One region of the Aquimarina sp. TRL1 genome, then DNA from elsewhere that is predicted to be linked to it. Evidence: riboswitches for the same ligand, from Rfam matches in the RefSeq annotation. Region 1 holds a riboswitch; the other holds the start of a gene.
The links. Region 1 has a riboswitch for cobalamin ahead of HN014_RS15635 (TonB-dependent siderophore receptor). Riboswitches for the same ligand answer to the same signal wherever they lie in the genome.
Positions count from the first base shown of each region.

Region 2: it holds a riboswitch for cobalamin, as region 1 does, so the genes downstream of both, HN014_RS19870 (ferredoxin) here and HN014_RS15635 (TonB-dependent siderophore receptor) in region 1, are expected to answer to the same signal.

Region 1 is NZ_CP053590.1:3,791,611-3,799,288, forward strand. Features, by position in the region: gene HN014_RS15600 (iron ABC transporter permease) at 1-240, opposite strand, end outside; gene HN014_RS15605 (ABC transporter substrate-binding protein) at 237-1,412, opposite strand; gene cobC (alpha-ribazole phosphatase) at 1,390-1,908, opposite strand; gene HN014_RS15615 (adenosylcobinamide-GDP ribazoletransferase) at 1,893-2,657, opposite strand; gene HN014_RS15620 (hypothetical protein) at 2,702-2,998, opposite strand; gene cobT (nicotinate-nucleotide--dimethylbenzimidazole phosphoribosyltransferase) at 3,010-4,056, opposite strand; gene HN014_RS15630 (bifunctional adenosylcobinamide kinase/adenosylcobinamide-phosphate guanylyltransferase) at 4,121-4,639, opposite strand; cobalamin riboswitch at 4,759-5,008, shown strand; gene HN014_RS15635 (TonB-dependent siderophore receptor) at 5,079-7,046, shown strand; gene HN014_RS15640 (S41 family peptidase) at 7,144-7,678, opposite strand, start outside.
Region 2 is NZ_CP053590.1:4,813,223-4,820,900, forward strand. Features, by position in the region: gene HN014_RS19860 (TonB-dependent receptor) at 1-2,191, shown strand, start outside; gene HN014_RS19865 (PepSY-associated TM helix domain-containing protein) at 2,288-3,742, shown strand; cobalamin riboswitch at 3,752-3,945, shown strand; gene HN014_RS19870 (ferredoxin) at 4,223-5,047, shown strand; gene HN014_RS19875 (SDR family oxidoreductase) at 5,037-5,849, shown strand; gene cobA (uroporphyrinogen-III C-methyltransferase) at 5,849-6,577, shown strand; gene HN014_RS19885 (sirohydrochlorin chelatase) at 6,743-7,678, shown strand, end outside.

The DNA of each region.
Region 1 (7,678 bases):
CAGAAGTCCGGAAACTCCCAGACCACTTCCGACAATAACCGCAGTAAATGCTTTGGGTAGTCGATATGAAATAATAATATGTCTCCAGGATTCTTTTTCGATGGTTCCACCAAGCAAACTTTGTAATGTATCTTCCCATGGGATCACTGAAGAACCTAGACTAATATTAGTAATAAAACACAATATAGCTACTACAGAAATAATAGTAAATGCGAGACGATATGATGTATTTGGGGTCAATTGTCAAGTTTTTTAAAGAAAGTTAATTCATAATTTTCTAATAACTGAGGATGCGCAATTTTTATTAAATCTTTTAGTATTAAATCTGGTTGTAAAGACCCTAGTTCATAAAAAATGGTACCTCCTGTTTTTCCTTTGATTAAGGAAGATGAATATACGGATTCATTTTTAAATGCATGAAAAAGAGTGTATTTATCGTTTTTATGTGATAAATCTGTAAGTGTAGGAGCATGAAGAGGACCTACCCATATATCAGCATTCATTCCTTTTTCAAGTGCAGTTTCAAAACTCAATTGCAGGCTTCCGGATGTAGAATCATCAGCCCAGATATAGGTAGTATTTGCATCTTTTAGGAGTTGTGCTTTATAACTATTTCCTCCAGGAGCGTACCATATGTCTTTATACATACTGCCATAAAGAACAAAAGGGCTATTGGTTGCTTGTGCTGCCTTTTTTTTTGCCAAGAGGTATTCTTTTTTGATGTTCTCGAAAATGAGAGAAGCTTCATTTTCTTTATCGAGGAAAGCAGCTATAAATTTAATCCATTCTGATCTTCCTAAAGGGTGTTGCTCCATCCAGGAACCATTATAGATAACAGGGATTCCTAAAGTTTCTAATAGATCATATGCTTTTGTATCTCCTGTAGCGGAAAATCCGATAATAAGATCAGGAGATAATTCCATTGCGAGTTCGGTATTGATAGCACTCTCATTGCCAATATCGGATATTTTTTTTTCTTCAATTCGCATTCTGGTTTTAGGAGAAGAGATATAATCCGTATGAGGAAAACCAACTATTTTGTCTTCTGAACTCAAAGCCTCTATTTTAGGGATGTCAGTAGTTGAGGTTGCAATGAGACGTTCAACAGGTACTGGGATAAAAATAGCATTTGGGTTATTATGTACTGGTTTTTTTTGGTTTTTGGGATATGTAATGTAGGTATAGGTAGCTGTAGTACCGGGCCAGGGAGAAGAAACGGTAATTTCCTGATATGTTTTGGTTTTCTTAATAGAAAATCCCTGTGCATATTCGATAGTTACTTCTGACACTATTGGTGTTTCAGAAGAAGTGTCTGCTGTATCAGGTGTCTTTTTTTTGCAGGAAAGTACAGTAAGACATATGATTAGATATAAGGAGGTTTTGAAGGTTTTATAACTGAATAACATCTCCATAAGCTATTTTTATGTTGAAAGAATCTTTTAGCGATATATTTTGTAAATAAGAGAGTAAAGCTCGTAAACTACCTGCATGTGATACGATAATTATTTTTTGTGAGCTGGAATGGGGGAGGGATTGATAGAAAGAAACCACTCGTTTCTGTAGCGCTATGTAGGATTCGCCATTTGGTACCGGAGTTGTCACAAAATCATCCATCCACGGTTTTAACTCTTTTTGATCTATGGCGTCCCATGATTGTAATTCCCAATCCCCAAAATTTAATTCTTTTAACCGTTCATCATATACAACTGGTTTCTGGAATGTTTCTGCTAATAGTTTACAGCGAAGTAATGGACTGGAATATACAGTTGTGATTTCAGATAAGGGAAGTTGACGGTGTATATTTTCTTTCTCCTGGTCGAAAGTATCAACAACTCCTATATCACTCTGTCCATAGCATATTCCTTTTGCTATATCAGGGGTAGTATGTCTAATTACATAAATTTCCATATGCTGATTATTGTTAGGTAATATATAACCTCACTTACTTGCTGCACAGCTCCGGCACAATCACCTGTTTGACCTCCAATCCATTTTTTGAATTTTTTAGCGAGGTACATTTTAGAAATGTACATAGTCAATATACTGATGAAAAGCCATAAATTTTGAAATAAAAATAATGGGAAAATTCCTATAAATCCATTGATTAATAGAGAAGAAGTACTTATATCAGTAGCGGTAGTTTTTACTTTACTACTCTCTTCTTCTCTGGCATAAGGGAGAGTATAGATAAGTGTAGTAGCAATAAACCGGCTGAGCATATGCCCACTAACCAATACCAGTGGGATATATGCGATATCAATAGCGTGTAAGGCATAAAACTTAAGTGCTAAAATAGAGACAATTCCGATGCTTCCATATGTACCTATTCGGGAATCTTTCATGATTTCCAGAATTTTCTTTTTATTCCATCCACCTCCCAAGCCATCACATACATCGGCAAAACCGTCTTCATGAAATGCTCCTGTACTGTAGATTGATGTAATCATAGCTAGTATGATAGAGATTTCTTTTGAAAAAACAAAAGAAGAAGCATAGAAAACGGCAGCACTTAATCCTCCGATAATTCCCCCGATTAATGAGAAGTATCGGATGCTTTTTTTCTGATATTCCTTTTGATGATGTACCCAGGAAGGGCAAGGGATTCTTGTAAAAAACATAATAGCAGTTAGAAAAATATGAATCTCCTTTTTTATCATTTTTTAGGGATACGTTATAAGGAAATAAAAATAGTAAGTTTTAATTACAAGAAAAATTTCCAGAAAGGAACAAAAGTAATTATTAATAAGAATATCCCCATTACAATTCCTAGATAACTGTATTTGTATTGTTGTTTATAAGAAATAATGCCCATATACAGACTGAGAAGACCCATAGAAAAAGTGAGGATTTTATAGACATTATAAAAGATCGTGACAAGAGGAGGAGACTCAGGAGCTGTACTTTCTGTCGTAGCAGCTTGGTACGTTTCGTAGTTTACATAATGTATAAGATAAAAACCACAACAAGCTATTAAAACAGAAAGTACTCCTCTTGTCATTTATTATTGTTTTATCGTTTTACCACTTCATCACTGACAGCAGCATCTTCAAAACTAGCCATTTGGTTTAAAAATGAAACGGCAGATTGAATGATTGGTAAAGCAATTGCAGCCCCGGTTCCTTCTCCCAGGCGTAAACCAAGATTAAGAAGGGGGACCTTATCTAAAAACCGAAGCATTTTCTGATGTCCTTGCTCCCCGGAGTTATGGGCGAATATACAGTAATCAATTACTTTGGAGTGAATAGCCTGTGCAGCTAATAGTGCAGCAGTAACAATAAAACCATCAATGATGATTGTCATTTTTAACTGTGCTGCTTCTAAAATAGCACCTGTAATCATAGCAATTTCAAAACCGCCAAATGTGGCTAATGCTTCCATGGCGGATTTAGGGCTATAACTGTTATATACTTTAGAAAGAATATTAATTTTATTTAGGATGGCGGCTTCTTGCAATCCGGTTCCGGCACCGATACAATCTTCGATTGGAATTCCGGTATAATATGCCATTAATAAAGAAGCAGCAGATGTATTCCCAATACCCATTTCTCCAAAAGCAATAGTATTACAATCATTTGATTGATGCTCTTTGACGATGGTACTTCCTCTTTCGATGGCAGCATGTAATTGTTGAGGAGTCATAGCAGGTTGTTCCTGATAATTTTTGGTACCAAAATCAATTTTAGCATCGATAAGACCTTCCACATCCTTAAAATCAAAGTTTACTCCTGCATCCACAATACTTAAATTCATAGTATTCAGATTGCAGAAGGTGTTAATTGCAGCTCCTCCTTGTAGAAAGTTAAAAACCATTTGAGAAGTAACTTCTTGTGGGAATGGATTTACTTCTCCTTTGGCAGCAATGCCGTGATCTCCAGCAAAGACAATCATGGTTGGGTTTTGGATCGATGGTTCGAGTGTGTTTTGGATTAATCCAATCTGCTTTGCAATACACTCTAATGTTCCTAAAGCTCCTTTTGGTTTTGTTTTGTTGTCAATTTTGTGTTTTAATTTTCCTTCTAATTCATCATTAGAAATAGACGTTATATTAAAATTCATTTGTGGGGTTATGTTTAATGTAATTCAAATATAATATTCGTTTTTCAGAGTTTCTGTATTTTTCTTATGTATTAGAAAAACTTTTTATTGTTACGGGAATACCGGAAATCATTAAAATAGCCTTGTCTGATTTTTTTGCTATGTATTGGTTCATCCATCCCTGGAGTTCGGTGAATTGCCTTCCTACTTTCGTACTGGCATGAACTCCCATTCCTATTTCATTAGAAATAATAATAATAGTTGCATCTATAGCTATAAGTCTGTCGAATTCCTTTTTTGCTTCTTCCAGTGCTTTTTCCACATCATTATCCAGATCGACGAAAAAGTTCGTCAGCCATAATGTTACACAATCAATAACTACGACACTTTTTTCGACAATAACGGAAGCAATTTTTTTCTCTTCTTCGATAGAAGTCCATCGGTCATCTCTTTCTTTTTTATGCCTGTCGATACGTTGTTGATGATTTTGATCCCAGACTCTGGATGTAGCAAGATAGTAAGGTGATTCGGAGAGCTCTAGAGCAAGGTTTAGGGCATAATTGCTTTTTCCTGATCGTTCTCCTCCTGTTATATAGTACAACATTGAATATTGTTTTAGTGCTATACAAATCTATTAAGATTTATTAGTCTTTTTAAAAAATAGATGAGAATTTCGTAAAAAAATACTTTTTTTTAGGAGTTTAATTGCGAAAAACATGATACATTTGCTGCGATTTTTTTGGTTTTTTAATACAATACTAAGTATTAAAAATTAAAAGGGAATCAGGTGATTTGATTTTTAACATATCAATATTCCTGAGCTGTTCCCGCAACTGTAAACTCAGCCATCTATACAATTAAGTTATAGGGTACTTATTATTATAACTGCATAACCACTGTTAGGAATTTTCTTAATGGGAAGGAAAATAATAAGATGTAAGCCAGGAGACCTGCCAGAATTCATTTGTAAAGTCAAACTTTCGGGATAAAAGTTTGGGTATGGGTAAACTACATACTTTTTTTCCCTTTTTATTAATTTATGTATGAATACATTAAAAAAGAAAGCGTTTTATAGCATTGCATTGTGCGTGCTGGGAACTAGTGTTGTAATCTCTCAAGAGAGCGGAGAAGAAAAAGTAACAACACTAGATGAGGTGGTTATTTCTGATTCTAAATTTAAACTGAAGCGAATCCACAGTGGTAAGGTAATTACTAAAATTAGTAGTAAGGAGCTGGAAAACAGTAAAGGGCAATCAGTAGCAACAGTTCTAAATAGAGTGGCAGGAGTAGAGATTAATGGAAACAGAAGTGCAGGAGGAAGAGTGTTGGGATATTATATCCGGGGAGGAAGAAACAGACAGGTGATTGTAAGAATAGATGGTGTTACAGTTAGTGACCCTTCTACGATTTCGGGAGAATTTGATTTGAGATTGTTATCGACACAATCAATTAAAGAGATCGAAATTCTCAAGGGAGCTTCTAGTACTCTGTATGGATCGGGAGCTGCCACTGCAGTAATTAATATTACAACAAAATCAGCTTCTAAAAAATCGATAAGCGTTAATTTTGATTCCAGTATAGGGACAAACCAATCTCAGGAAGATCAGGAATATGATGTGGCAGAGTTTATTAATCGGGCTTCTGTTAATGGAATTGTGGGTAAGGTGTCGTATATAGCGAGTTTTAGCAACCGATTTTCTGATGGAATTTCGGCAGCAGAGAAGTTACCGGAGGATACTTCTGAGAGTACATTTGATAAAGATGCGTACTCTCGGTTTAATGTCGCAAGTAAAATAGGGTATCAATGGAATGACCGGTTTAAATTCCATGTTTTTGGAAATCTAGATCAGTTTAAGAATGCCTATGATGCAGGAGGAGGAGCAGATGCTGCGAATAACTCTTTTAGTCGTCAATTACGAGGAGGAAGTCATTGGGAATATCAGTATGCTAATGGAAATATAGTAGCAGAAAGTAACTACTCATTATTTAGACGAAGTTTTGCGTCAGGTTCCGGATATCGAATTTCTGATAGTCGTTCCTTTACCTTTGATGTGTATAATAAATATACTTTTGCCGATGACCTTCATACGGTTTTGGGAATCAACGGAGCCAATAACGATTATGAAGCGTTTCAGGGAGCTAATGAATTTTCTGAATTAACACAGATAATCAATGATGAAGCAGCTGATTTTGATATTTTAGATCCGTATGTAAATCTGGTATATACTTCTCCTTTTGGGATGACAATTAATGCAGGAGCTAGGTTAAATATTCATAGTGAATATGGAACACACCTGGTATATAGTATAAATCCTTCATATGCATATGCTATCGGAGAAGAAAATACAATAAAGGCACTGGCTTCTTATAGTACAGCTTATATTACACCTACTTTATTTCAGTTATTTTCTCCTTCTTATGGAAACAGGGAACTAAAACCGGAAGAGAATAATACAATAGAAGCAGGTTTAGAATGGGCTAAAAAGAAAAATATGCGTGTTAGTGTCGTTTATTTTAATAGAAAAGAGAAAGAATTTGTAGATTTTGTAGATACTGGGAATTTTGTGTTTCAATATCAAAATGTGGCAGATTCTTTTAATACGCAAGGAGTAGAAGTAGAAGTATTGACCAGAATACTGAAGGATCAGCTGACAATGACTGGGAATTTTACTTATACAGATCTGGATGACGAAATTTCTCAAACCAGAATTCCTGAAATAAAGTTTAATGTTGGTGTTGGATATCAAATAAGCCCTAAGACATATTCTAATATAAGTTATCAGTTTAATGGAAGAAGAGAAGATAACTTTTTTAACCTGGCAACTTTTGCTTCGGAACCTAGGACATTGTCTTCTTATGGAGTTTTAGATGCTGCTATAAATCATCAGTTACTGGATGTAATGACAGTCTATGCTTCTGTTGATAATATATTAAATGAAGAATATCAGGAGATTTATGGATTTAGTACGCTGGGACGAAATGTGCGAATAGGAATGAATCTCAAATTTTAATATATATAGCTGAATACTCCTGTTAACGACGTAAGAGTTATTATAGAAAAAGCCTGCAATTGCAGGCTTTTTCTATAATGGTGTATGACGTTTTATTTTATTCATTGATAAAATTAAGGTCAACATCTTCTTTGTACATTCTCTGATAAGAAGAGGTAAACATTTTAGTTTCTCCAATTGTAGAGAAATGTATTGCGTTTTGTTTAGCAGAGTTCGCAGGGACAGTACCATTAGTGATATGATCTAATGCACTTTTTAAGAAAGGCTCATTAACGTCTCCTAAAATTCCTAAATTAGCTAGACTCTCCGAAAATTCAAAATCAGGAGTAAGCCCGTTATCATAATCTGTAACTCCATTTTTATTAGCTGATTTTAAAACCAATGGCTGGATTGCATACGTATGATCTTTACTAGCACCTTCTCTTCCAAAATTATGAGAATCATAAAGTGTAATGGAGGCCTGATGTTTTCCGGTTGTATTTTCTCCGATATGAATGATATCGATATAGGGTTCTAGTCCGTTCATTACTAGTTCACTGGCTGAAGCAGTTCTGTCTGTAGCCAGAACGTATAACTTACTTAGATTTAAAGAGTTTAGAAGTGTACCGTTTCTGGTAGTATCCTGAAATCTG
Region 2 (7,678 bases), 1.0 Mb from region 1:
AAATGCTCAAAAAGGTACTGCTACAAATCAACAAGGTTATTATTCGATCACCGTTCCTACGGGAGAAATCTCATTAGTAATTACAGCTATTGGCTATGAGGATAAAACACTACAAACAAATATTTCATCTGCTTCAAAAACACTTAATATCAGTTTACAAAAAAGTGTAACCTCTCTATCTCAGGTAGTAATTGGTCATTCAACAAACCGACACAATCGCCCTAAAGTCGGAAAATTAAATATTGAAAACTTAGACAACCCTATCGTAATTAATACCCTCTCTCCTAAAGTAATGGAACAACGTAATGTTACCGATTTAGGAGATGCTGTCAAAAGTGTGACAGGAGTTAGACCAATCAACCGGTACGGAGGATTTCAAACTTTTAGAATAAGAGGGTTTAACAACTTTGTTTTATTAATTGACGGAGTACGGGATGAACGTCATAACCTATCTACCAGTGCCCCTTCTACCAATTTGGCAAATGTAGATTATATAGAAGTACTAAAAGGACCCGCAGGAGTCTTATACGGACACTCTGCTCTAGGAGGAATCATTAATCTGGTACGAAAAAGACCTACGGATCAACAAACCGGAAATGTTACAGCTACATACGGAAGTTTTGATACCTATAACGCTTCTTTTGGTATTGGAGGTCCGATTAGTGAAACATTAAAGTACAGAGCTGATTTTGGAATTACCCGAACAAATGGCTGGAGAGATTATGGAGTAGAAACCAATAACGGGGCTCTTATGCTAGAGTTCTCTCCTACTCAAAAAGATGCTTTTGAATTTTATATTCAGGCAAATAATGATGTTTATGACACCGATACGGGAATTCCTGTCGATGAAGACGGATCTCTTATAAAAGGAATGGATCCTGAAACCCGATACAATGATCCTCAGGATTATCTGAGACACAAGCGTTTTGATTATCAATTAAAATACACACACACTTTTTCAGATGATCTAAAGCTTTCGAATCACCTCTCTTATTCTGACGATGATATTGATTATCTTTCGACAGAATTTTTAGAAGTAAACGAGACCAAAGACTCTATCACCAGAGCATTTCCTTTCTATTTTAATCATACGACCAAAACACTACAAAATCAACTAGACCTTTCATATACATTCAAAACAGGAAAAATATCTCATACCTCAGTTGCTGGGTATAGCCTTAGTTATCTGGATCGAAAAACATTTAGAGGTGAGGTTATCGGAGAAGGAACTTTTAGCACGATTGCAGTTCAAAACCCTATATTAAACCAGGGACATATTGAAGCTGTAGACAAAAGAGTAGATGTCAAAGAAGAATTTGTCAATTCTTTCTTTATTCAGGATTTAATCCACCTACTTCCCAAGGTAAAAGTAATGATCGGTATGAGGTATGACATTTTTAATGGTACCTACTACCGAGATGAAATCGATAATAACAGAAACGTTTTGGAATACGGTGAAAAAACAAAAATTCCTTCGACTGCTTTTACACTTCGTTCCGGATTAGTTTATCAGCCAACCAAACATATTAGTATATTCTCTTCTTATTCTGATTATTTTAAGCCAACCCGAAGAATCGCTCCTAATGGACAAGTTTTTGATCCTGAAACCGGATATCAGACAGAAGCCGGAATTAAATATCAAAACAAAGTACTTGCTGCCACTTTCTCTGCCTTTTACATGCTAAAAAACAATATTGTAGAAAAAACAAGTGTTGAAGATTACAGACAGATTGGTGAAGCGGACTCTAAAGGGATAGAATTCGATATTCAAGCTCATCCTATTAATGGATTATTTATTAAAGCGGGATATGCATTTGCTGATGCGTCTATCAGTGATTATAATAGGGAATTGCAAACCACCCCAGAGGGAAATCAACTTCCTTTTGCTCCAAAACATCTCGCCAATGCCTGGGTAAGTTATAAATTACCTACTACAAAATTCAAAGGATTGGGAATTGGATTCGGGATGAACCATACTTCTGCTAATTACACCAATTCAGATAACACCTATGAATTACCCGCATATACTACATTAGACGGGACTCTTTTTTATGAAATAAAGAATGCACGAATCGCTTTTAATCTCAATAATATCACAGATGAATTATATTTTACAGATGCTATATATGCCAATCAATACTTTGTGGGGCAGGAACGCAACTATAAGATAAGTTTATCGTATTCTTTTTAGAATAAATAACATCAAAGACCAGTATATCGCAATAATACTGGTCTTTGTATTTTAAGGAAGAGCATAACTTTCTCTTCATAAACAAACTCCTATGTAATGAAAAAACTGATCATCAATATACACCACTGGTTAGGTTCTTTTTTTTGTGTTTTATTTCTTTGCTGGTTTTTATCAGGCTTTGTTATGATGTATCAAAGCTTTCCTAAACTATCAGGAAAAGAACGGATTTCCTTACAAGAGAAAGGAATTACAGGAACACTACTATCTCCGTTTCATATTTTTCAAAAAGACAGTGTACAGGAAATCACTTCACTGCGATTACAGCAACAATTACATCGTCCGGTTTTTCACCTAAAAACAACAACCGGAAAAACAATTTCCAGATATGCGGACACTGGAGCCCTCCTAGACATCTCATCTAAAAGGGCGTTAGATATAGCAACAGCTGCCACACAAATAACTGCTGTATCTGAAATTACTTCCTTGACAGAACTGGATCAATGGATTCCAAGGACTCATTTCCTGTCACATCTGCCTATTTATAAAATTACCTTTGAAGATCCTTCAAAAACGCATGTGTATGTATCTTCTCTAACGGGTGAATTACTACAAAAAACAACTCATAAAGAACGTTTCTGGACGTGGTTAGGAGCCATCCCTCATTGGATTTATTTCAGAGATCTAAGAGTGCACAATACCTTATGGTATCAATTGGTAACCTGGTTAGCTTTTTTTGGACTTATCATGACCATTTCCGGGATGTATACCGGAATTATCCGATACAAAAAAAAGCCTAAAAAACGATTCCAACGTTTCAAAAACAAATGGTATAACCTACATTATTATTTCGGGCTTATTTTTGGAGTGTTTGTTTGTACATGGACATTTAGCGGAATGATGAGCATGACTCCCTTAAATTGGACTCCCAGTACCTCTCTTTCTAAAACAGAGCAACAATTATGGAAAAAACACCCATTCGTACTAACAGACTTTGAAGATATCACTTGGCAACTTTTTGGTCAATCCTCCAAAGTAAATACCGCTAGAGAAATTGTATTTTCTAAATTTCAGGGGGACATACTAACTCATTTTATTACAGCTTCCAATACACATACATCTTTCTTGAATACTACTGATTTCTCGTATACCAAAGAGAATTTTGCTGCTATTATTCAACTCTTTTCTCTAAAAAATAAAATTGAGGATATTTCTTTGTTAACCGAATATGATGCTTACTATTATAGCAGGCACAATACGAGGAAACTTCCTGTTTTGAGAATCAACACCGAGCAAGATATTACATATTATATAGATCCTGACACTGCCAGTTTCTTATTTAAATCATCTACTAAAAACAAAATAGAACGCTGGTTATACCATGGATTGCACAGTCTGGATTTTTCTTTTTTAGCATGGAACCGCCCATTATGGGATATAACCCTAATCTTTTTATTACTAGGAGGAACAATAATCAGTGGTACAGGAGTTGTTCTGGGATGGAAGTTTTATAAAAGAAAGCTCAAAAAGCGCCGAAAAAAAAGGAAAAAATAAAATCGCTTATATTTGCGCTGATTTTGTGGTTCTTATTCTACTAAGATGAAAAGGGAATTTGGTGTGATTCCAAAACTGTTCCCGCAACTGTGAAGCTCAGATCAATGTATATATCTATAAACCACTGTATACAATTCTATGATATGGGAAGGTATTATATGCATAGCTAAGTCAGGAGACCTGCCACCAAAATTATGATACCAAATGAATTTGGTACTATTTAATAACTCTCGGGTAAAGGGTTAGACATAGGAGACGTATGGTAGTATACATACTATCTTTTTATTTCTATAACTTTTTCCCACCTAACACTAATTTTTATATGAAAAAACTAATGTTATGTGGTATGAAATTCTGCTATAACTTCAATCGGTCAATACATTTCATATCCTCTTCTGAAAGTCGTACTAGAGCATCTATAAAAGTATGCTTTTCTGCTTTTATTTTTATCCATTTTCTATTTATTAACTCTTAATCATCATGGGAAAAAACTTAACAAACGTAAAAACTACTTTTCAGTTTTGTGACGGAGGATCTTGCCAGCGTGCCAATAGCGAAATTGCAATACGAGAAGCAAGAGCATACTTGCGTAATGAAGGAGCATGGGATGATATACACACGATTAAAACCCGATGCAACGGACGATGTGAAAATGCTCCTACATGGATTGTACAACCTGGTAATTTCTGGTATAAAAACCTTAGTCCTGAAAAGGCAATCGATATCGTATCCTGCCATTTGAATAATACTCCGGAAAAAGTTGAAGAACATCTATTATACAAAGAAGGATGGGATACTATTAAAACAGATAAAGAACGTAAAGTTACCCTGACTTCATTTACGCATAAGACAGATCCTCATTTAGGAGATGCTCTCATTGCCAAAGCATTTGCCTCTGACCAGCATTTATATCCATTATTTCAATATTTGTTTCAAAAAGATAAAAAAATCGCAATAGAACTCAATGATGGCATGTTTTTTGATATAAAAACTCCTCATGTAATATCATATCATGAAAAATACGATCTCTCTATAACAGGAGATCAAATCAATATAAAATTAGCAATTGCAGGTATCCCAAAAGATGCTGATGATAACCTTGTAGAAAGAAAAGTTACTTCGGCAGAAGTAATCTGGTTGAAAAAAACAGCTATCTTTACCAAAGCAATTAGGCTAAAAAATAAAAAAGGTAATCATCTGGTAACCTGCTGGATAAAAGAGGAAGATATTGCTTCATGGCATCATATCCTATCTATTTATCTGGGAATGAACCCAGAACATATAAGAATAAAAAATGAACCTTAAACAAATAAGTATTTTAGGTTGCGGATGGTTAGGACTTCCACTAGCTAAAGATTTTATAAAAGAAGGGATCTCTGTTAAGGGGTCCACTACTTCTCCTGATAAAATCGACATATTAACACAAAGTGGAATAACTCCTTACCTACTGACCTTAGGGGAAGCTTCCTCTGCAACTTATTTAGATTTTTTATCTGAAAGTGAACTACTTATTATCAATTTCCCACCCAGGAGAATTCCAAACATCACAGAAGTATACCAACAACAAATTCGAAGTATTTTACCTTATATTGGCAACAACCAAAAGGTGATTTTCATTAGTTCAACCTCTGTGTACGAAAACACAAATGACTGGGTTACGGAAATACGACATACACAACCGGAAAAAGAATCCGGAAAGGCAGTAGCTGCGGTAGAACAGATATTGCATACTCAACTTCAACATCATCTTACAATTATTCGATTATCTGGTTTAATAGGCTATGATCGTCTTCCGGGAAGGTTTCTTGCTAATAAAAAAGAAGTTCCCAATGGAGATGCTCCTATTAATGTGATACATCGAGATGATTGTTTAGGCATTATCAAATCTGTAATTAATACTAACAATTGGGGCGAAATATTTAACGGCTGTGCCGATAAACATCCTCTGCGCAAAGAATATTATACCTTGGCAGCAGAAAAAATAGGCTTAACTCCACCTACTTTTTCTAATCATAAAGACACTGCATACAAGCTAATATCCAATGCAAAAAGCAAGGAAGTACTCGCCTATGAATACCTTCACCCCGATCCTTTAAAACTACTATAATGTACCCCATAGCAATCGTAGGAGCCGGACCTGGAGATCCGGAGTTACTGACAGTAAAAGCACATCATCTAATTGAACAAGCAGATGTCATTCTTCATGACAACCTGATTTCCGATGCCATTATGACCATCAACAATTATTGCAAAAAAATATATGTTGGTCGAAAGTTCGGAGATAATACAGATCAAATAGAACGACAACTGATGATTAATAAATTACTTTGCAAGTTTCAGCAAGATGGAAAAAAGGTAGTTCGATTAAAATCAGGTGATCCATATATATATGGTCGGGCTGCCGAGGAAGCCCGTTATCTGACAGAACACAATATCCCTTTTGAAGTGGTTCCCGGAATAACCGCTTCCTTAGCTGCAGCAAGTATTTTCAATATTCCGATAACAGAAAGAAACAAATCAAATGCTAATCTGATTTGTACCGCTCATACTGCTGATTATTCTTTTGAGCAATTAAATGGCATTGCCCATATGCTCAAAGCAGGAAACACTATTTCTATCTACATGGGACTTAAAAGCCTTCATCGGATAGTTCCTAAATTAATGGAAGCCTGTAATGATGATACCATCCCAGTAAATGCTGTTTCTAATGCATCGAGATCCAATCAGCAAATCATAATAGGCACTCTTGGAACTATCGAGCAACTAATTGAAGAACAACAACCAGAGATGCCGGTAGTTCTTATCATAGGAGCAACATCTATTAATCATCTATAAGAATACCCTATATACCTTACTTCAGTTTATGAAGTGAGGTATATATTTTACTACTTCCTTATTTCTTTTGTACAACTAGTGTGGCATAAAATACAGTTTTAATGTATTTTTGCGCTACGTTATAAATCATTTGTCAGAGATGGCAATATCAAAGTAAATTCGAAATTGAAAGAAGGCATTTTACTATGTGGTCATGGAAGCAGAAGGGAAGCTGCTGTCACATCCTTCAAACGTTTGGTTACAATTTTAAAAGATCGTTATCAGGACAGTTATGAAGTGGATTATGGTTTTTTAGAGTTTAACCATCCTACTTATGAAGCAGCTGTAGAGCGGATGTACCTCAATGGTATCCGAAAAATCTATGCACTCCCCGTTATCTTATTTGCCGGTTCTCATGCCAAGAATGATATCCCGTATGAGCTAAATACAATACAATCATATTATGAGGATCTTCATATTGCCATGGCAAAACACATTGGTGTTAATTCTTTTTTACTGGACCTTGCTGCAAAACGAATTAAAGAAACTGAAGCTACCATCCCTGGTTTCAACAGAAAAGAAAGTTGCCTGGTAGTCGTAGGACGTGGAACAACTGACCCTGATGCGAATAGTGATGTCTGCAAATTAACCAGTATGCTCTGGGAAGGTTTGGGGTACGGATTTGCTACTACTGCCTATAGTGGAACTGCCTACCCTTCTGTAAAAGAATCTCTCCTTCTTACAGAAAAATTAGGTTTTAAAAGAACTATTGTCATCCCATTCTTTTTCTTTACGGGGGTACTACTAGAACGAATATACAGTCAGGTAACAGCTATGGATGACAAGGTTGCGGATCAGGAATTTATCTATACAGATCCTTTTGGAACGGATGAGCTCCTCCTTAAAGCTTTTGATGAGCGACTGGAAGAAGCCAAAACCGGAACTGCCAATATGAACTGCCAATTGTGCAAATACAGGAAACAAGTAATAGGTTTTGAATCTGATTATGGAAAAGAACAAATCGGTCATCATCTCAATGTCAAAGGAATTTTATTTGAAGAAGATGAAAAGCCCGGAGAAAAGAAAAATACGCTAGGTCATAAAATAAAAAAGGTTCTGGGA